Regions from separate parts of the Cryobacterium sp. SO2 genome, predicted to be linked through region 1. Evidence: predicted binding sites of a transcription regulator. Region 1 holds the regulator's gene; each other region holds the start of a gene.
What was found. Region 1 encodes LexA, which represses DNA repair genes until DNA is damaged. Its sites were predicted from a motif close to TCGAACANNTGTTCGA; they were not measured.

Region 1 (6,954 bases):
GGCCTGCATGGTGGCCGCCGAGGAGAACACCGGCAGCACGGCGCGGCCGTCCGGCCCCGCGACGGTGATGATGGAGAGCTCCTGGGTCTTGTCGACCCGGAGGCCGTGCGGGCCGAGGTCGGCGGGCGACCCGTCGTCGCCGCCGAGCGCGGTCACCAGCGGGATGAGCAGCCGCGCCGAGCGGAGGGCGTCGACGACACCCTCCTCGCCGAGTTCCCTGGCCCGGAACCGGCCGAGCGCGTCGAGGAGTGCGGCTGGCGCGAGGCCGTCGTCGTCGGCGAATTCGGTGTCGCCCAGCGACCGGCCGGCCCAGGCTTGGCCGGCGGAGTCCCCAGTCTGGTCGCCGGAGTCGCCGGCGGACGCGTTGGGCCGGCCGGTGGAGCCGAGGTTACGCGCCGGAGACATCCAGCGCCTCGGCGAGGGTGAAGGCGCCCGCGTAGAGGGCCTTGCCCACGATCGCGCCTTCCAGGCCGAGGGGAACGAGCTCGCGGAGTGCCGCGATGTCGTCGAGGCTGGCGATGCCGCCGGATGCGATCACAGGCCGGTGGGTGCGCTCCATGACCTCGCGCAGCAGTTCGATGTTCGGTCCCTTGAGGGTGCCGTCCTTGGTGACGTCGGTGACGACGTAGCGGGTGCAGCCGGCTTCCTCGAGGCGCTCGAGCACCTGCCAGAGGTCGCCGCCGTCCTTGGTCCAGCCGCGGGCGGCGAGCGTCGTGCCGCGCACGTCCAGGCCGACCGCGATCGCGTCGCCGTACTGCGCGATGACACTGGCGGCCCACTCCGGGTTCTCCAGCGCCGCCGTGCCCAGGTTGATGCGCTTGACTCCGGTGCCGAGGGCCGCCTCCAGTGACCTGTCGTCACGGATGCCGCCGGACAGCTCAACGTTCACGCCGCGGAGCTGCTTGATGACCTTCTTGAGCACGCTCGTGTTGTTGCCCCGGCCGAAGGCGGCGTCGAGGTCGACGAGGTGGATCCATTCTGCGCCCTGGTTCGCCCAGTCGAGTGCGGCATCCATCGGGTCGCCGTAGTTGGTCTCGGTGCCGGCCTCACCCTGGGTGAGACGCACGGCCTTGCCGTCCGCCACGTCGACGGCCGGCAGGAGGACCAGTTTCGGGGTCTTGGTGAACTCGCTCATTGGGGGGTGCCTTTTTCGTGATTGGGCGGCCGCGCGCGTGGCGGCCGGATGGTGGGACGACTAGTCGCGGAGGGTGCCGAGCCAGTTCGACAGCAGGCGGATGCCGGCGTCGCCGCTCTTCTCGGGGTGGAACTGGGTGGCCGTCAGGGGCCCGTTCTCGACGGCGGCGAGGAACGGCGCGCCGTGCTCGGCCCAGGTGAGGCGGGGAACCGGGAACGGGGGCATCACGTCTAGGGTCCATTCCTGGGCGGCGTAGGAGTGCACGAAGTAAAAACGCTCCTCCTCCAGCCCGCGGAACAGCACCGAATCGGGGTCTGGCGTGACGGTGTTCCAGCCCATGTGCGGCAGCACGGGCGCCGGCAGCGCCGTGATGGTGCCCGGCCACTCGCCGAGCCCCTCGGTGTCGGCGCCGCGTTCGACGCCGCGCTCGAACATGACCTGCATGCCCACGCAGATTCCCATCACTGCGCGCCCGCCGGAGAGGCGTTTGTCGATGATGTCGCCGCCGTGGGCCTCGTTCAACGCCGACATCACGGCGCTGAATGCGCCGACACCGGGAACGAGGAGGCCGTCGGCTTCCAACGCGAGCTTGCGGTCGCCGGTCAGGGTGACGTCGGCTCCGGCCAGTTCGAGCGCCTTGACGGCGGAGTGCACATTGCCGGTGCCGTAGTCCAGGACGACGACGCTGGTCATAGAGCGCCCTTGGTGGACGGGATGCCGCTGACGAGGGCGTCGTAGGCCTTGGCCTGGCGGAAGGCGCGGGCGAAGGCCTTGAACTCGGCTTCGGCGATGTGGTGCGGGTCGCGGCCGCCGACGACGGTGACGTGCACGGTGAGCGCGGCGTTGAACGCGATCGCCTCGAAGACGTGCCGCACCATGGAGCCGGTGAAGTGGCCGCCGATGAGGTGGAATTCGAAGCCGGCCGGTTCACCGGTGTGCACGAGGTACGGGCGGCCGGAGATGTCGACGACGGCCTGCACGAGGGCCTCGTCCAGCGGCACCAGGGCGTCGCCGTACCGGGAGATGCCGGACTTGTCGCCGAGGGCCTGCTTGATCGCCTGGCCCAGCACGATGCCGATGTCTTCGACGGTGTGGTGCACGTCGATCTCGATGTCGCCCTTGGCGTGCACGGTGAGGTCGGTCAGCGAGTGCTTGGCGAACGCGGTGAGCAGGTGGTCGTAGAACGGCACTGTGGTGTGGATGTCGCTCACTCCGGTGCCGTCGAGGTCGATCGAGAGATCGATGCTCGATTCGCTGGTTTCGCGCTGCAGGTGGGCACGGCGAGGCGCGGGCGTGACGTTGCTCATGGCGTTAGTTTATTCGGCTATCGGACGAAGCCGTGCGATGGCGGTGAGGAAGGCGCTGGTCTCGGCCTCGGTGCCGGCCGAGACGCGCAGGTGGCCGGGGATGCCCACGTCGCGGATCAGGATGCCCTCGGCCAGGAGCGCCTCGAACAGTGCGTGCGGATCGGCCACGCCGCCGAAGAGAACGAAGTTGCTGCCGCTGCGCAGCGGCGAGAAGCCGAGCGCGCTGAGTTCGGTGACCAGACGGTCACGCTGCACCCTGATGTCGTCCACCATGGCGAGCATCTCCCCGGTGTGCGCGAGCGCCGCCACGGCGGCCGCCTGGGTGAGCGCGGAGAGGTGGTACGGCAGGCGCACCAGGCGGAGCGCATCCGTGACCGCCGGATCGGCGGCCAGGTAGCCCACCCGCACGCCGGCGAAGGCGAAGGCCTTGCTCATGGTGCGGGACACCAGCAGGCGCGGGCGGCCGGCCAGGAGGCTGAGGGCGCTCTCGGTTCCCACCGGGGCGAACTCGGCATAGGCCTCGTCGACCACGACGATTCCATCGGTGGCGTCGTAGACGGCCGCGATGGTCTCCAGCGACAGCGGGGTGCCGGTCGGGTTGTTCGGGGAGCAGAGGAAGACGATGTCCGGCGTGGTCTCGTTCACCCAGCGCACGGCCGTCTCCGGGCTCAGCTCATAGTCGGCGTCCCGGCCGCCGGGGATCCACCGGGTATCGGTGCCGGACGCCAGGATCGAGTACATGGAGTACGTCGGCGCGTAGCCGAGCAGGGAACGTCCCGGTCCGCCGAAGGCCTGCAACACCTGCTGCAGCACCTCGTTGGAGCCGTTCGCGGCCCAGATGTTGTCGAGGGTGAGACCGTGCCCGAGGTAGCCGGCGAGGTCCTCGCGCAGCTGGGTGAACTCCCGGTCGGGGTAGCGGTTCACGGTGAGGATCGCCTCGGCGAGGGCCTGCGCGATGTCGGCGGCGACGGCCGGCGGGATCGGGTGGGTGTTCTCGTTGACGTTCAGCGCCACCGGCACGTGCAGCTGCGGTGCGCCGTAGGGGATTTGTCCGCGAAGGTTGGCGCGGAGGGGCAGGTCGTTGAGGCTGGTCACCCGAACAAGCTTAGTTGCGCCGTGGGCGCCCGCTTTCGGGGCAGCAGGCGACGGCTAGTAGGAGGCGGGCAGAGCGAGACGCTGGCCGGGCTCAACGGCCTCGGAGGAGAGCTGGTTGAGGTTGACGATGTCGGCGATCACGTCGCGCGGGTCCTGCTTGGGTGCGATGGACTCGGCCAGCTCCCAGAGGGACTGACCGGCGTCGATCGTGACGTATTCGAACGCCGCGGCGCCCACGCCAGCCGTGCCCTCCGCGGCAGCGACGCCGCCGTTGACGGCGACGGCGATGGAGCCCAGAACCAGCGGCAGGGCCGCGAGCGTGGTGAAAACAACGCGACCACGGCGGGTGAGCCGCAGGTGCGTGCGCGGCACGCCGGTGGCTGCCGCGTGGCCGATGGAAGGACGCACGGCTATCGAGCCGGGCTTCACTGCGTATGCTGCGCTCATGTCGAACCTCCTGGTAACGCATCCGGCCCTCGGCCGGGAGGGCCGGATGCGAATCTATGTTCCGAATATATCTTCGAGTGTTCGAACAAGCAACCCTGTTTCCGGATATTATGGAAACAGATTTCGCAACACACTCGAATACCTGTCTACGATTCCGAGCCCCTTGGCTACAGTTTCGATCGGGTAGCAGTACTCAAACAGACACCACCGACATTCCTTCTGACGTGATCCCTGACCTGATCCGGCTGCGTCAGATGCACCCACCCGGAACCGACAAGCAGAGGAGCGATAACGTGGCACAGGAGAGCACACCTCGGGATAAGGGCGGCACCCGGCGCCGCAAGAGCCTGAGCGACAAACAACGCGCCATCATGGACGTCATCCAGCGCTCAGTGCGCGACAGGGGCTACCCGCCGAGCATGCGGGAGATCGGTGACGCAGTGGGCCTGTCCTCGCTCTCGAGCGTCACCCACCAGCTCAACCAGCTTGAGCTGAGCGGTTACCTGCGTCGTGATCCCAACCGGCCGCGTGCCCTCGAAGTCCTCATCGAGCTGCCGCAGTCCACCGACGAGGTCACACCCGGTGCTGCCGACGATTACCAGTCCGGCATCCAGGTGGGTGACGCGGCGATGGTGCCGTTGGTCGGTCGTATCGCCGCCGGTATCCCGATCATGGCCGACCAGCAGATCGACGAGATCTTCCCGCTCCCCCGCCAGCTGGTGGGCAAGGGTGAACTCTTCATGCTCAAGGTCGTCGGTGAGTCGATGATCGACGCGGCCATCTGCGACGGTGACTGGGTGGTCATCCGACAGCAGAAGACCGCGGAGAACGGCGAGATCGTGGCCGCCATGCTCGATGGCGAGGCCACCGTGAAGGTGCTGCGCCAGCGCGACGGCCACACCTGGCTACTCCCCCGCAACACCAACTTCGAGCCGATCCTGGGCGATTACGCCGAGGTACTGGGCAAGGTCGTCGCGGTGCTGCGCTCGGTCTAGTCCGGCAGCACGAGCACAGAGCAGGCCCGGCCCCGCGAGGGGCCGGGCCTGGTGCGTTAACGCGGCATCGGTCAGACCAGCGTGGCGCGAACCGCCCGCGTGGCGTCGACGATGTTGCGCAGCGAGTCGACGGTCTCGGCGTACCCCCTGGTCTTCAGCCCGCAATCCGGGTTCACCCACACCTGCCGGGCTGGGATCGCTTCGAGCGCCCGTTCCAGCAGTTCGGTGATCTCAGGCACGCCCGGCACCCGCGGGGAGTGGATGTCGTACACGCCCGGGCCGATGCCGTGGTCGAAGCCGCTCGCCTGGATGTCGGTGACGACCTCCATCTTCGACCTGGCGGCCTCGATGCTGGTGACGTCGGCGTCCAGGTTGCGGATGGCGTCGATCACGACCCCGAACTCGGAGTAACAGAGGTGGGTGTGGATCTGGGTCTGGTCGGCGACCCCGGCCGTGGCGAGCCGGAACGATCCGACCGACCAGTCGAGGTAGTCGGCGTGGTCCTTCTTCTTCAGCGGCAGGAGTTCGCGCAGGGCGGGCTCGTCCACCTGGACCACCCGGATGCCCGCGGCCTCCAGGTCGCCGATCTCATCGCGCAGGGCCAGGGCCACCTGGCGGGCGGTCTCGCCCAGCGGCTGGTCGTCGCGCACGAACGACCAGGCCAGGATGGTCACCGGTCCGGTGAGCATGCCCTTGACGGGCTTCTCGGTGAGGGTCTGGGTGTAGCTGGACCATTCGACCGTGATCGGCCGGGGCCTGGACACATCACCCCAGAGGATCGACGGTCGGGTACACCGGGTGCCGTAGGACTGCACCCAGCCGTTCTCCGTGACGGCGAAACCGTCCAGGTTCTCGGCAAAGTACTGCACCATGTCGTTGCGCTCGGGTTCGCCGTGCACCAGCACGTCCAGACCGAGGTCCTCCTGCAGCTGCACGACCCGGGCGATCTCGGCGCGCATGACATCGCGGTAGTCGGCCGGGGAGAGGTCCCCAGCCACCAGGCGGGCCCGGGCGCGACGAATGTCGCCGGTCTGCGGGAACGAGCCGATGGTGGTGGTCGGCAGCGGCGGCAGGTCGAGCACGGCCGCCTGTGCGGCCACCCTGGACTCGTAGTCGCCGCGGCTGAAGTCCGCCGGCGTGAGGATCTCGAGCCTGGAGCGCACGGCGCCGTCGCGCACGCCGGGTGAGACCCGGCGGGAGGCCAGCGACGCGGTCGCCGCATCCAGATGGGCCTGGATCGTCTCCCGTCCTGTGGCGAGGCCCCGGGCGAGGGTGGCGACCTGGCCGATCTTCTGGTCGGCGAAGGCCAGCCAGCCGGCCAACTCGGGACCGAGCTTGGTCTCGTCGGCGACGTCGTGTGGCAGGTGCACCAATGAGGTGGAGGTGGAGACCGCAACGTTCGGGCTCAGGGTTTCCAGCCGGCGCGCGTGGTCGAACGCCGCCGCGAGGTCACCACGCCAGATGTTGTGCCCGTCGATGACACCGCCGACGAGGGTCTTGTCCTTCAGCCCGGGGACGGCAGCCGGCACCGTGCCGCGCACGAGGTCGAGGCCGATGGCCTCGATAGGAGCCGTGGCCAGCACGGCCAGGGCATCGTCGAGGCTGCCGTAGGGCGCAGCGACGAACAGGCCCGGCCGGGTGTCCAGGCCGCCGAGAGCCGCGTAGGCCTGGGCGACGGCGGCGAGAGTGCGTTCCCGCGGGATGTCGATGCTCTCGCTGACGAGGGCGGGCTCATCCAGCTGCACCCACTCGGCACCGGCGACGGCCAGGCGTTCGATCAGGTCCTGATAGACCGGCAGCAGGTCGGCGAGCCTGTCGAGCGGATGGAAGCCCGCCGGGGCCCCGTCGCTCGGCTTGGCCAGGAGCAGGAAGGTCACCGGGCCGACGATCACCGGGCGGGTCAGGTAGCCGTCGGCGACGGCTTCCTCGAACTCCCGCACGATCCGGTCGCTGGCCAGGTGGAACCGGGTCTCCG
Region 2 (6,954 bases), 370 kb from region 1:
AGCTCACGACGACGGGTGCGAGCCTCTCCGTCAACGGCATCGACATCGATCTGTCCGCCCTCACCGGCCTGGCCGGCTTGAGCACGGCGTCGGTCACCAGCCAGAACGGCAGTGCACCCGGCTCGCTCGAGTCCTACTCGTTCGGCCCTGACGGCACCCTCGTGGGCCTGTTCAGCAACGGCGAGCAGAAGGCGCTCGGCCGCATCGCCCTGGCCACGTTCTCCAACCCGGGCGGCCTGGAGAAGACCGGCTCGAACGGCTACCGGGCCACGTTCAACTCCGGCACGGCCGAACTCGGCGCTCCCGGGTCCACCGGCCTCGGTTCCCTCACCGGCGGTGCGCTCGAGATGTCGAACGTGGACCTGTCGCAGGAGTTCACCAACCTCATCGTCGCCCAGCGCGGGTTCCAGGCGAACGCCCGCATCATCACCACCTCCGACGAGGTGCTGCAGGAGCTCACCAACCTGAAGCGCTAACCCCGCACGGTGCCTGCGGAGGGTTCCCCTCCCGTTGGTCAAGCGTGTCGAGACCCGGCGACCTTGCTCGCGAACGTGCCCCATCTCGCGGGATCTCGACAGGCTCGATCAGCGGATGGTGGCGCCCCGCACGTCGGTCGAGCGTGTCGACGCCGTGCTGAGCCTGTCGAAGTAGACCTCGTGAGGCGCCTGCGGAAGGTTCCGCCCCTCGTTGGTCGAGCTTGTCGAGACCTGGCGACCTTGCTCGCGAATGTGCTCCATGTCGCGGGATCTCGACAAGCTCGATCAGCGGATGGTGGCGACCCCCGCGTTGGTCGAGCTTGTCGAGACCTGGCGACCTTGCTCGCGAATGTGCTCCATGTCGCGGGATCTCGACAAACTCGATCAGCGGATGGTGGCGACCCCCGCGTTGGTCGAGCTTGTCGAGACCTCGGGGGACGCGTCGCGAACGTGCACCATTTCGGTGGATCTCGACAAGCTCGCTCAGCGGCTGGGGCTTAGGTGAGTCGTGGCTGGGTGTGGCTGGGCATCTCGATGAGCTCCTGGCCGGGGTCGATGGTGGTGGGTGGTCGCAGCCAGTAGTGGCCGGTGTTCTCGAAGATTTGCCAGTGTTGGTTGTGCAGCAGGAGGTGGTGGGTGCGGCAGAGCAGGATGCCTTGGTTGATGTCGGTTCGGCCGTTGTCTCTGTGCCAGTGTTCGATGTGGTGGGCTTCGGTGAAGGCGGGTGGGCGGTCGCAGCCGGGCCATCGGCAGCCGCCGTCGCGGGCGGCGAGGGCGCGGCGTTGGGCTCGGTTGAAGAGGCGTTGTTCGTGGCCGACGTCGAGGGGCCGGCCGAGTTGGTCGAAGGTGATGTCGATGGTGCCGGAGTCGCAGATGAGGCGTTCGATGGTTTCGGGGGAGACGGGCGCGTTGTTGCCCTCGATGTAACCGTGGCCGGCCGGGGTGTGGGTGGTGAGGATTTGCACGGCGGGGCGGCGGCCGGCGAGCATCTCGTGGGGGTTGACGGTGGTGCCGGCGGTGAGGAGGTCGACGAAGCCGTCGCAGGTGATCTGGGTGGTGGTGCGGGGGTCGTTCTGGACTCGTGTGGCCCAGGCTGCGCGGTCGGTGTCGACGAAGCGCACGCCGCCTCGGCGGGGGCTGGTGAGGCTGTCGAAGGTGGCTTTGATGAATTCGCCCTGTTCCGGGGGGAAGAGGCCGTCGATGCGGACCTGGCCGGTGTCGAGGGTCCAGATGTGCAGGTAGCGGTCGTCCCAGGCTTTCTGTTCGCGCACCCGGATGCCGGCCTCGTCGAGGCTGTCGCGTGTCTGTCGGGCCCGTTTGAGGAGTTGGTCGGCGTTCAGTGATGGGGCTTCGGCGAGCAGGTCGGCTACCGCGGTCGCGAGGACCGGGCCGGTGACGACGGTGTCGATGTCGCCCAGGCCGGTGCGGAGGGCGTGGGCGGCATCGATCGAGAGGGTGCCGTCGTTCACGGCCCGGGAGATCGGCGCGTGCCACGGCGCCGGCGGAAGCAGGGGAGCGACCAGGTCGAGGGTGTCCCCGGCCTCACGGTCCGACGCGGGGTCGAGTGCCTCGTCGACCAGCCGGCGCGCCGCTTCAGCGTCGGCGTCGGCCTGCCGGGCATCGGCTTCCTCGGTTTCGGCGAGCATCCGGCCTACGCCCACGAGCTTGCGGGACTCGACCCGGGTGCTGCCGGTCAACTTCTGGATCAGGTCCTCGGGCGAGCGGAAACCCTGCTGCTGAGCGAGCCCGTCCTGGCCCAACTCCCACCGGGAGCGCTGCGCGAGAGTCTTCGCCATCCATGCCTTACGGGTATCCAACTCATGCTGCGCCTGCGCCAAAATCCGCTGACCGGCCAGCGCCGCGGCATCCGACAAGCGGTCGTAGTCGGCGCTGCAGGAGCCCAACCGGGCCACCTCGCCCGCGGCATCCAGCAGCGCATCGTCGCCGGAAGCGGCGAACGTGTCTGCGATGCTCGACTGGATTGTCATGCCACGAATGTAGCCCGATTACGAAGGTTTGTGTGAGGAATACTCAGCCTGTGGAGAACTTTTTTGACGTAGTCGTGAGCCGGAGGTCTCACACCGGGCCATTCCTGCCCGTGTGTTGGGTGTGCGATTCGTCTCCGCTTGATTCAGTCGATGATCTGGCATTTCGATGTCTTGCTTTCGGCAGGTGTGGCGGCTAGCTTCGCTGTATGGAAGCAGGAGCGAACAGGCGCCGAGCACACCTGGAGACGGCAGTGACCCGGGGTATTCGGGCCGGGGCCATCCTCGCCGCCGGAGCCCTCTGCCTGGGTGTGGCACTCGCGCAGTTTCCGAGCCCTAGCGAGGCCAGCGACGCGGAGGTGACGTGGCGCGTGACCGAGCACGCTGGGGCGGACCTCCCCTCCGATCACGACTCGCTCATGGCACGGGAGATCTACCCGGGCGTGACCCTCGGGGAGGTGGACTACTCGCCGGAAGAGGTGGAGTGGGCTCTGTATCAGAAGCCGCTCGGCGACGCCGCAAGTGTGATCGAGACCGAATTCGACGACGACTACGCACTCGCCTATTTCGGTCCTTCCCGCACCTTCACGATCGGCTTCACCGGCGACGCACCGGTCGGAGCGATCACTGCGCTCGATGAGACCGGCCTGCCGTACTCCACCATCGAGGACCTGGGCTTCACCGCCGCCGAGTACCAGGCAGCCGCGAGCGCGGTGGGGAGCACGGTCACCGATGCGCTGGTCGAGGCGGATCTGATGCCTGCTGTTCTGTTCATGGTCGGGCCGGACCCCACTGAGTATCCGGGCATGATCGTGGTGACGGTCACCGGTCCCGATGCGGCGAGCCGTCAGGCGGGGATGGCCGCCGTCGGCACGCCATCGGTCAGCGCGCCATTCGCCGTGACGGTCGTCGAGGGCGGCGAAAACATCACCGCGTTCTAGCCTGCCTGCCGATCGCCCACCGGTCGCCCCCTAACGCAACGCAGGGAGCGGCCGACAGTGGTTGTCGACGGCTGCTGGAGCCGTCCGGGAACCAGGGACGGGTCCATGATCGTTGTAACCAGGCTGAACGACAGTCAGTTCGCGATCAACCCTGATCTCATCGAGCGCATCCATGTCAATCCAGACACCACGCTCGTCATGGTGGATGGCGCCAAATTCATCGTGACCGAGAGCCTGGCCGAGGTGATCGAGAAGATCGCGGCCTATCGGGCCCACGTGATCGGCCTGGCCTACAGCGCCGGAACCGACGCGGCCGACGACCCCGACACCCGACCGGACGCCGTCGTCCTCCTGCGTCCCCGGAGGATGTAATGGATCCCGCCACCCTGATCGGCATCGTTCTCGCATTCGGCGCCCTGTTCGCGATGATCACCATCGAGGGCTCGCATGTCACCGCGATCCTGTTGCCCGCCCCCATGGTGCTGGTCTTCGGCGCCACCATCGCCGTCGGCATCGCCGGCGGCACCCTGCGCGACACCGTGCAGGCGATCAAGGCCCTCCCCGGCGCGTTCCTGGGCAAGACCACTCCGCCGCAGAAGCTGATCGACCAGGTCGTCGGCCTCGCCGAGAAGGCCCGCAGCGCCGGCCTGCTCGCGCTCGAGCAGGAGGCCGACGCCGTCTCCGACCCGTTCCTGCGCGGTGCCCTGCAGAACATCGCCGACGGCACCGACGGCGACGAGCTGCGGATGCTGCTCGAAGACGAGATCGCGACCCGCACCAAGGCCAGCCGCAACGCCGCGAAGTTCTTCACCAGCCTGGGCGGCTACGCGCCCACCGTCGGCATCATCGGCACCGTCATCTCCCTCACCCACGTGCTCGAGAACCTGGACACCCCGTCCACCCTGGGCCCGATGATCGCCGCGGCCTTCGTCGCCACCCTGTGGGGGCTGCTGAGCGCGAACTTCCTCTGGCTGCCGATCGGCAACAGGCTCAAGCGGCTCTCCGACATCGAAGCCGAACGGATGACCCTGCTCATGGAGGGCGCCCTTGCCGTGCAGGCCGGAAGCCAGCCGCGGCTGCTCGGCGAACGGCTGCAGGCCATGGTGCCCGCGGGGTCGGCGAAGTCCGCGAAGGGGTCGAAGTCGGCCAAGGCATCAGACCCCGCCAAGCCGCTCAAGAAGGCGGCGTGAGCGCACGCGGTCGGAGCCGGCGGCGGGGCCTCGACGAGGAACACGAAGAACACGTCGACGAGCGCTGGATGGCGTCGTACATGGACATGGTCACCGTGCTGATGTGCATGTTCATCGTGCTCTTCGCCATGTCGACTGTCGACGAGGCCAAGTTCGTGCAGTTGAAGAACTCGCTGGCCACCGGGTTCGGCGCCGTGGACGTGGGCATGGTCGACACCGCAGAGGGCATCGTGGTGCCGCCGGACCTCGTCGACACGCCCGCGGCCGAGGACGTCGGACTCAGCGACCTCGATCTCGCCCTGGCGGAGGTGGACAGCCTCACCGCGGTGCAGGCGGCCATGGAGGCCGCCCTCGCGGCGGCCGGCCTCGCCGATCTCGTGGACTTCACCATCGACGAACGCGGGCTCTCGGTGGGCCTGGTCGGCTCCGAAACGTTTTTCGAACCCAACGTGGCGACCCTCAGCACGCAGGCCGTGTCGGTTCTCGACACCATCGGACCGATCCTGGCCGGAACCGGGCGGGAGGTGTCGGTGGAGGGACACGCCGACCGGCACGGGGTGACCATCAACTACCCGACCGACTGGGAGCTCTCCAGCGCCAGGGCCACCCAGGTGCTGCGGCACCTTGTGGAGCGCACCGGTGTGGCCCAGGAACGCATCGGCGCGATCGGCTACGGCTCGGCCCGTCCGGTGGATCAGGGCGACGACCTCGCTGCCATGGCCCGTAACCGCCGGGTCGACGTGGTGCTGCTGTCCAACCAGCCCGACAGCGTGCGGGCGTTGATCCCGTCGGTGCTGGACGGCACCGCAGTGCAGGAGACCCCGGCGCCGGTGCAAACCGATCCGGGGGAGACGACCCCGGCAGAGACGACTCCGGCAGACACGACCCCGGCAGACACGACTCCGGCGGGCACGGTGAGCACCGGGCACTGAGCCACCAACCGGCCCGATCGATTCCCACCGGATTGATTCGGCCGCGCCGCTAACATCCGCTCGCAACCGGCCGATAGTGCCAGTCGTGACGGTCCAGGAACACATCAGCACCGGCGTGCCCGGAAAACCGGCGCGCACGGTGGAGGTCTATGACTTCAGCCGCCCGACGACGCTGGCCCGCGACCACGCCCGCGTGCTCGAGCTGGCGTTCGAGACCTTCGCCCGGCAGTGGGGCACCCAGCTGACCGCCCAGGTTCGGGTGATCTCCCAGGTCACCTGCGAGCAGGTGCTCATGTGCGGCTACGACGAGTACGCCGCGTCCCTCCCGGCGACCACCACCATGGTGCTGTGCGCCCTCGAGGGGCTCGACGCGCAGGCCGTCATCCAGTTCCCGTCGGCCGCTGCGCTGTCCTGGGTCACCCACATGCTCGGTGGTACCGGCACCCCCGCACCGCCTGAGCGCCCGTTCACGCAGATCGAACAGGCCCTGGTGCGCCGGCTGATGGACGACGCGCTCGAAGACCTGCGCTACTCGCTGGGAGGCCTGCTCACCCTGCCCATCGCGGTCGGCGGCATCCAGTACAACTCCCAGTTCGCGCAGGCGGCGGCGACCGCCGACCTCATGATCGTGGCGACCTTCGTGATCAGGGTGGGCGACAACACCACCGCCGCCACCCTCGCCGTGCCGGCCGAGGCATTGCTGCCCCAGCTGGGCGAGCCCGGTCCCGTGCCCTCGCCGATCCCGGCCGTCGACCTGTTGAGGGCCCAGCTCGGCTGGGTGCCCGTCGACGTGTCACTCCGGCTCACGCACGCGCGGGTGCTGCCCAGCGCCGTGCTGGCCCTGGCCGTCGGCGACGTGCTGCCGATCCCGCATCCCACCCACCGCCCGCTCGACGTCGTTGTGGATGGCCGCACCCTCGCCCGCGCTGCGGTCGGCTCCACAGGCTCCCGACTGGCCTGCATCATCATCGATACCGAGGAAAAGACGCCATGACGCTTCGAAGCCCCGCGCAGTCCGCGCACGTGAACACAGGCTCCATCGACACCAGCGCCGATGCGGCGGTGCAGGCGCTGCTCACCGTGCTGCCCACACCCAGCCTGCTCACTGCCGTGCGCAGCTCCGGTGCCTCCGCTGAGCGGTCGGGGGTGTCGCTGGCGGGTGCTGTGCTGGCATCGTTCGTCGGCGCGACCTCGGCCGACCTCGCCGTGCTGCTGGCCGACCCGGCCGCGCTCGACGCGGCAGCCGGCGCCGAGTCGGGGCTCGTCTCCCGGGACGACGTGCTGCGCCCGGCCCTCGAGCAGGCCGCGGGAACCCTGGGGCTCGGCGTGCTGGGCGACGCCAGGGTCGACGACGCCACGACGCTGTTCCACGACCAGGAGACCGTGGTCTTCGACCTGGTCGGCGACGGCGTCACCGTGGGCTGGTTCGC
Region 3 (6,954 bases), 130 kb from region 1:
AGCACGTCGCCGGACTGCAGCAGGTTGGCGCCGGCCGGCGGCAGGTACTCGGGGATGATCGTGGGGCGGCCGGGCTGATTGCGCCACCGGGTACCGCGGACGACGACGCCGATCCCGGCCGTTGCCAGCGCGGCCAGCGCGGCGAGGAGCGCGATGGTGGGGAACGGATTGGCGGTGAACGAGTCGTCCCTGGGCACGAAGGTGCCCTCGTCGAACGCCACGGCCAGGGTGAGACCCTCGTGCGGTCCCAGGTCGTTCGCGCCGGCCTCGATGACCCACTCGTCGCCATCCGCAGCGCCGGCCAGGGTGTCGCAGGCCGCTCCGGATGTCGTGCCGCCCTGGTAACAGGCCGTCTGGCCGGTGAGCGCCGACACGAGTTCGGGTGCCACGTGCAGACTTGCCGACACGCTGCCGAACGGCTGGGCCCAGCCCGTGCCGTTCACCTCCCAGTAGAACTCCTGATCTGCCGCGTCGTCGGGGTAGAGGATGACATGCTGTTGGCTGTAGCTGATGACGTAGGTCTGGTCGCCGTGCACGAAGTCGTCGGCAGCGATGGTGACGCTGAGGAATTCGGCGTCGGTGTCATCGGTGATGGTCTCGGTCTCGAAGTCCCTGGCCGCGCCGGTCTCGTCGGTGACGCTGTCGATGGACAGGCCGGTCGGCTGACCGTCGTAGTGGGTGGGAATCTGTCGCCGGATTCCGTGGTTCTGGTCGGTCTCGGGAAACCGGGCGACGATCGTCTCGGTCGTGGCCAGGGTGGAGTGGCCCTCGTCGTCGCGGCCGAGTGTGTAGTCGGCGTGCAGGGAAACGAAGGTGAAGTCGTCGACGCCGGCCGGCAGGAGTCGGACGGAGGGCGCAGCCACAGTGGAGCCCTGCGCGGGCTGAGCCGTCGCCGCGGCGGCGCCTGCACCGCCGACACCGGCTACCCCGGCGAGCGTGAGAGCGGCGAAGGCGAGGCTGGCAATGAGACGAACGGGTCTGCGCATGCCTTCATGCTAGCCACCGCGGCGGGCGCAACCCGGATGTCTCGACCGGTTGTGCCTGCAAGACGGGTCAGGCCGGTTGGGTGCTGATGGGCAGGGTCTGCGGGCTCTCGAGCAGGTCGACGAGTGCCGGCCGCAGCTCGGAGAGCCAGACGACGTATCCGGCCTCGGTGAGATGGAGGCTGTCGGTGGACCATTCGGCGCTGAGTTTTCCCTCGGAATCGGCCAGGGCCGGCCAGAGGTCGAGGTAGTGGGCCTTCACCGTGGGCGCGAACTGGCGCACGTGGCAGTTGATCGTGCGGATCAGGGGCACGAATTCTTGCTCGCGTGGCGGCACCGATTGCACGAGCAACCGGGTGACGGGGAGTTTCTTGTGCAGGGTCCAGAGAATGGTCTCGATGTTGCGCACGATGTATTCGTCCGAGCGTTGCCAGCCGACGTCGTTTGTACCCACTTGCAAGACGACGGCGTCTGGGTCAGTCTCGGCGACGGAATCGAGCCGGGCGATGACCTCATCGGTCGTATCGCCGCTCACGCCGAGGTTGTGCACCTCGAATTCGGGGAACCTCTCATCCCAGCGTGCGCCCGCGCTCAGGCCGTCACCCACGAACACCACAACTCCAGCCATGTGCGACTCCTCACCGCTTGCCTTCCATGATGCGCTCACGGGTGGTCGCTGGCTAGGGTCCAAGCTGGCAACCTGCCCCCAGCGGGTGCCGCTACTCCCGCGGGTTCTGCTCCCGCTCGGGGGTGGCGGAGTGCGTGCCGTGAAGTTCGATGAGTACCTGGCCGGGGTCGACGGATGCCGGTGGCCGCAGCCAGTACCGGCCGTGATGCTCGAAGATCTGCCAGCCCTGGGCGTGCAGGAGGCGGTGGTGTGGTGGACAGAGCAGGATGCCCAGGCGGATGTCGGTATGGCCGTGGTCGCGGGCCCAGTGTTCGAGGTGGTGGGCTTCGGTGCGGGAGGGCGGCCGGTCGCACGTGCCCCACCTGCAGCCGCCGTCGCGCGCGGCCAGGGCCAGCCGTTGCGCCTGGCTGAAGATTCGCTCCTCCCGGCCCAGGTTCAGCGGCTGGCCGTCGGTGTCGAAGACGACCTCGACGGTGCCTGAGGTGCAGATCAATCGGTCGATGCTCTCCTTTGACACCGGTGCCGGGTTGCCTTCGATGTAGCCGTGGCCGGTGCCGTCGGGGATCGCCACGAGGATGTCGTCTGGTTCCGGCGCACTCGCTGCTACGGGTGCGGGCGCGGGGCGCCTGACGGGGCGCTGGTCGGGTTCAGTGGTCAGCACCCGCACGGCGGGGGTGCGGCCGCCGAGCATCCGGTTGGGGTTGACCTCGGTGCCGGCCTTGAGGAGGTCGATGAAGGTGTCGGCGGCGATCTGTTCGGTGCTGCGCGGGTCGTCCTGCACGGCCTTGGCCCACGCGGCCCGGTCCGGGTCGACGAACCTCACGCCGCCGCGGCGCGGGCCGGTGAGGCTGTCGTAGACCGCGATGATGAACTCGCCCTGCTCCGGTGGGAACAAACCGTGGATGTGCACCTGCCCGGACGGAGTCTTCCACACCCGCAGATACCGGTCGTCCCAGGCCTTCTGCTCCCGGATGGCGATGCCGGCCTCATCGAGCGAGTCCCGCATCCGCCGGGAGCGCTTGAGCAGCGCGTCCACGTTCATCCGCCGGGACTCCTCCAGGAGTGTGCGCACCGCGTCGGCGAGGGTCTGGCCGGTGACGACGGAATCGATGTCGCCCAGGCCGGTTCGGATCGCGTGCGCGGCCGCGACCGAGAGGGCCCCGGTGCTCACGGCGTCGGAGATCGGTGCGTGCCACGGCAGGGCCACCGGCTCCTCGAGCGACGTGAATTCATCGAACAGACCCGGCGCGATGGCCGATTCGTCCTCCGCCTGGGCCGCGCGCGCGGCCTGCGCTTCCTGCGCGGCCTCGGCATCGCCGAGCATCCGGCCCACGTCCACGAGCTTGCGGGCATCCTGTCGGGTTGACCCGGTCATCTCCTGAATCAGCTCATCCGGCGAGAGGAAGCCCTGCCGGGCCGCCAGTCCCTGCTGGCCCAGCTCCCGCCGGGACCGGTGCGCGAGGGTCTTCGCCAGCCACACCGACCGGGTCTCCACCAGGCCCCGCAACCGGGCCAAATCCCGTTGCCCGGCCAGCAGTTCCGCATCACTCAACGCGTCGTAATCTGCACTGCACGAACCCAATTCGTCGACCGCGGAAACCGCCGCCATCAGGGAATCCGCAGCCGGGACCGCACCGGGCCCGGTGCTGGAAAGCACCGGGTCGGAGGTGAAGGAATCTGCGATGGTGGGCATATATTGAGAATAACTCAACAACGAACGTTTGTCTGGGCAGAAACAAGGTTGTGCAGAACTTTTTTTTTGGGGGGGTGACAGCCCGCGCTGGCCGGGCCAGGTCAGCTGCGAGCAGCCTCGGCGGCAACGGCCTCGGCGGCGGCCACGACGGCATCCGCATCCGCGTCAACGGCGGCGGCCTCGGTCTCGGTCTCGGCGGCGGCCGTGATGCGGTTGGCCATGCCACTGAAGATCACCCCGTGGAATGGCAGGATCGAGAACCAGTACAGCCGGCCGCCGAGGCCGCGCGGGAAGAACACGGCGCGCTGGCGGTAGATCGAGCCGCCGTCGGCGGTGGGCTCCGCGCGCATCTCGAGCCAGGCGCGGCCTGGCACCCGCATCTCGGCGCGCAACCGCAGGAAACTTCCCCGGTCGATGCGTTCGACCCGCCAGAAGTCGAGCACGTCGCCGGTCTGCAGCCGGTCGGGGTGCCGGCGTCCGCGCCGGAGGCCCACTCCCCCGACGACCTTGTCCATCCAGCCGCGCACGGCCCAGGCCAGCGGGAAGGAGTACCAGCCGTTCTCGCCGCCGATGCTCTCGATGACCCGCCACAGGTCGGCCGGCTTGGCCGAGGTGCTCTTCTCCTTGATATCGGTGTAGACGAGGTGGCCGGCCCAGTCGGGGTCGCTGGGCAGCGGGTTGCTCGAGGCACCCTCTGTGGCCGCGTTCTGCCAGCTGGTCTCCACATCGCCGTCGCGCATGCGGCCCAGGGCCAGGCGCACGGCCCGGCGGTAGGTGGTGAGTCCGCCCTCGGGCGGCGGGATGACCGCGTCGATGTCGTGGTCGTGCATCACGCAGTCGTACTGCAGCGACGCGATGATCGGCACCGCGAGGCTGCGCGGGATCGGGGTGACGAGGTTAACCCACTGCGACGCGAGCCACGGGGTGAGCACCGGGAGCGGGGCGATGGGACGCTGGTGGAGCCCCGCCTCGACGGCGTATCCGTTCATCATCTGGCCGTAGCGCAGCACGTCGGGCCCGCCGATGTCGAAGGTGCGGTTCACCTCGGCCGGCAGGACCGCGGCGGCCACGAGGTAGTAGAGCACGTCGCGCACGGCGATCGGCTGGATGAAGTTGCGCACCCACCGGGGCGCCGGCATGTACGGCAGCACGTCGGTGAGGTGCCGGATCATCTCGAACGAGGTGGAACCCGAGCCGATGACGACGCCGGCCTGGAATGCCACTGTGGGCACGCCGGAGGCCAGCAGGATGCGTCCGACCTCGGCGCGCGAGCGCAGGTGCGGTGAGAGGGTGGGGCTGTCCGGGTGCAGACCGCCGAGGTAGACGATGCGGGACACCTGCGCCTCGGCCGCGGCGGCGGCCACGTTGCGCGCCGCGGTGCGCTCGGTCTGCTCGAAGTCGCCCGTTGCGCCCATCGAGTGCACGAGGTAGTAGAACACGTCGATGCCGGCGCTGGCGGCGGCGACCGAGGCCCGGTCGCCGAGGTCGCCCTCGACGATCTCCACGTCGTGCGCCCACGGCACGTCGAGCAGTTTCTGGGGCGAGCGCACCAGCACCCGCACCTCGTGGCCGGCCTCGAGCAGCTTGGGCACCAGGCGGCCGCCGATGTACCCGGTGGCGCCGGTGACCAGGATTCGGAGGGCAGTCGTGTCTGTCATTGCGTCAGCCTAGGGCCGGAGTCTGGGGTTGACCTGCGCATTCCGTGCCGTGCGTCGGTGCAGCCCGAGGGCTCGGGCGGTGGCCTGTGGACGGATTCGACGCGATCCCTGCGTCCTGGGGGAAGATCGCCGGATGATTCTTCGACTTGACCCCCGGTACCCGCTCGTGTGGCGCACCCCGGACACCATCCAGCTGGGCATCGACCGCCCGCTGGCGATAGTGCCGGGGGTGACGGCACCGCTGGAGAGTGTGATCGCCGCGTTGCGGGTGGGGGTGCCCCGGTCGGGGGCACTCATGCTCGGCCGGCAGGCCGGGGCGACGGATGCGGCAACCATTGCCCTGCTGCGCGCCCTGGCCCCCGCGCTGGTCACCGTCGACCGACGCCAGGTGCGGCGCGGTGAGCCCGCGGCCGTGACGTCGAGCTGGTTCAGCCCGCCGACCGGGCCGGACGCATCCGGCCCCCGGCCCGTTGTGTGCGTCGACGGAGCAGGCCACACCGCCGACCGCATCCGGGGCCTGCTGACCGACCTGGGCGTCGGCGTCGTGTCCGCGGGCGCGCAGGAACAGGCGCCCGGCCGGATGGCGCCGGACCTGGCCGTGATCGTGGATCATTTTGTGCTCGCACCCGAGCGGCACGGCCGCTGGCTGCGCAGGGATGTGCCCCACCTGCCGGTGCTGTTCAGCGACGCCGAGGCGCGCGTCGGACCGCTGGTGGAACCCGGCGCCGGCCCGTGCCTGACCTGCCTGGAGCTCGAGAGGGTCGACGACGACCCGGCCTGGCCCGCCATCGCCAGTCAGCTGCTGCATCGCACGGCGCCGACGGAGACGACGAGGCTGGGCATCGAGGTCGCCACGGCCGTCGCCGGCATCGTGCACGAACGGCTGTTCGCCGCGTCGAACGAGTTCGCGGCGGCGTCGCTGGCGATCGACGCGGAGACCCTGATGGTCAGGCGCCGCGCGCACCGGCCGCACGAGCGGTGCGGATGCCGATTTCTGCCAGAAAACGTGATCGTTCTCGCGGGGAACGCTGCTGGGTTCCGGCCGCGGACCAGCTGAGCGAGAGTCGTTTGCGCGCGCGGGTGACGCCGACATAAAGCAGCCGGCGTTCCTCGTCGACCTGCTCGAAGGTGCCGGCATAGCTGATCGGCACGAGCCCCTCGGAGAGCCCGACCACGAACACGGTGTCCCATTCCAGACCCTTGGCCGAGTGCAGGGTGGCCAGGGTCACCGCCGCGACGGTGGGTTCGTGCTGACCGGCCTGGCGTTCCATCAACTCGTCGGTGAACTGCCGGAACGTGGTGCCGGGGGCTGCCTGGTCGACGAGCCCCATGATGGCGTTGAGTGCCTCCCAGCGGTCCCGCACAGCGCCGCGGGTCTCCGGTGCGGTCTGGCTCCAGCCGAGGCCGCGCAGCACGTCGCTGACCGATTTGAACAGCGGCTCGCCCATGATCGACACTGATGCGGCGCGCAGCGACATCACCGCCTGCTTCACCTCGGGCTGGTCGAAGAACCGCCGGGAGCCGCGGATCTGGTAGCTCACACCCACGTCGCCGAGCGCGGTCTCGAGCAGCGCGGCCTGCACGTTGACCCGGTAGAGCACGGCGATGTCCTCCGGTGCCACCCCGGACTCGACGAGTTCGAAGATGCTCTGCGCCACCCCGCGGGCCTCGGCCATGTCGTTGGGGTATTCCCGCACGGCGGGTTCCGCGCCGGACTCGGTGACGGCAGCCTGCAGCGACAGAGCGCCGGGCCGGCCCCGCATGAGCTGGTTGGCGGTGGCGACGATGGCCGCGGTGGAGCGGTAGTTCTGTTCGAGGCGCACCACGGTGGCATCCTCGTAGTGCTTGGGGAAGTCGAGCAGGTAGTCGCTGCGCGCGCCGGCGAACGAGTAGATGGTCTGGCTGGCGTCGCCGACCACGCACAGGTCACGCCGGTCACCGAGCCACAGTTTCAGCAGGTCGTACTGCAGCGGAGAGACGTCCTGGAACTCG

Region 2: BJQ94_RS08085 (HNH endonuclease signature motif containing protein) is a predicted target of LexA. The motif match lies at 2,485-2,500, and genes of this name have one in related genera.
Region 3: BJQ94_RS05790 (HNH endonuclease signature motif containing protein) is a predicted target of LexA. The motif match lies at 3,325-3,340, and genes of this name have one in related genera.

Annotation. Positions count from the first base shown of each region.
Region 1 is NZ_CP117849.1:1,387,646-1,394,599, reverse strand. Features, by position in the region: gene BJQ94_RS06370 (SseB family protein) at 1-405, opposite strand, end outside; gene priA (bifunctional 1-(5-phosphoribosyl)-5-((5-phosphoribosylamino)methylideneamino)imidazole-4-carboxamide isomerase/phosphoribosylanthranilate isomerase PriA) at 389-1,135, opposite strand; gene hisH (imidazole glycerol phosphate synthase subunit HisH) at 1,196-1,828, opposite strand; gene hisB (imidazoleglycerol-phosphate dehydratase HisB) at 1,825-2,442, opposite strand; gene BJQ94_RS06350 (histidinol-phosphate transaminase) at 2,452-3,537, opposite strand; gene BJQ94_RS06345 (LysM peptidoglycan-binding domain-containing protein) at 3,592-3,984, opposite strand; gene lexA (transcriptional repressor LexA) at 4,278-4,979, shown strand; gene metE (5-methyltetrahydropteroyltriglutamate--homocysteine S-methyltransferase) at 5,051-6,954, opposite strand, start outside.
Region 2 is NZ_CP117849.1:1,760,232-1,767,185, forward strand. Features, by position in the region: gene BJQ94_RS08070 (flagellar hook protein FlgE) at 1-476, shown strand, start outside; gene BJQ94_RS08075 (hypothetical protein) at 585-737, opposite strand; gene BJQ94_RS08080 (hypothetical protein) at 736-981, shown strand; gene BJQ94_RS08085 (HNH endonuclease signature motif containing protein) at 974-2,464, opposite strand; gene BJQ94_RS08090 (hypothetical protein) at 2,833-3,402, shown strand; gene BJQ94_RS08095 (flagellar FlbD family protein) at 3,508-3,774, shown strand; gene BJQ94_RS08100 (MotA/TolQ/ExbB proton channel family protein) at 3,774-4,592, shown strand; gene BJQ94_RS08105 (flagellar motor protein MotB) at 4,589-5,524, shown strand; gene BJQ94_RS08110 (flagellar motor switch protein FliM) at 5,610-6,518, shown strand; gene fliN (flagellar motor switch protein FliN) at 6,515-6,954, shown strand, end outside.
Region 3 is NZ_CP117849.1:1,255,809-1,262,762, reverse strand. Features, by position in the region: gene BJQ94_RS05800 (DUF2207 domain-containing protein) at 1-986, opposite strand, end outside; gene BJQ94_RS05795 (GDSL-type esterase/lipase family protein) at 1,054-1,611, opposite strand; gene BJQ94_RS05790 (HNH endonuclease signature motif containing protein) at 1,703-3,304, opposite strand; gene BJQ94_RS05785 (SDR family oxidoreductase) at 3,406-4,962, opposite strand; gene BJQ94_RS05780 (TOMM precursor leader peptide-binding protein) at 5,096-6,019, shown strand; gene BJQ94_RS05775 (ATP-dependent helicase) at 5,910-6,954, opposite strand, start outside.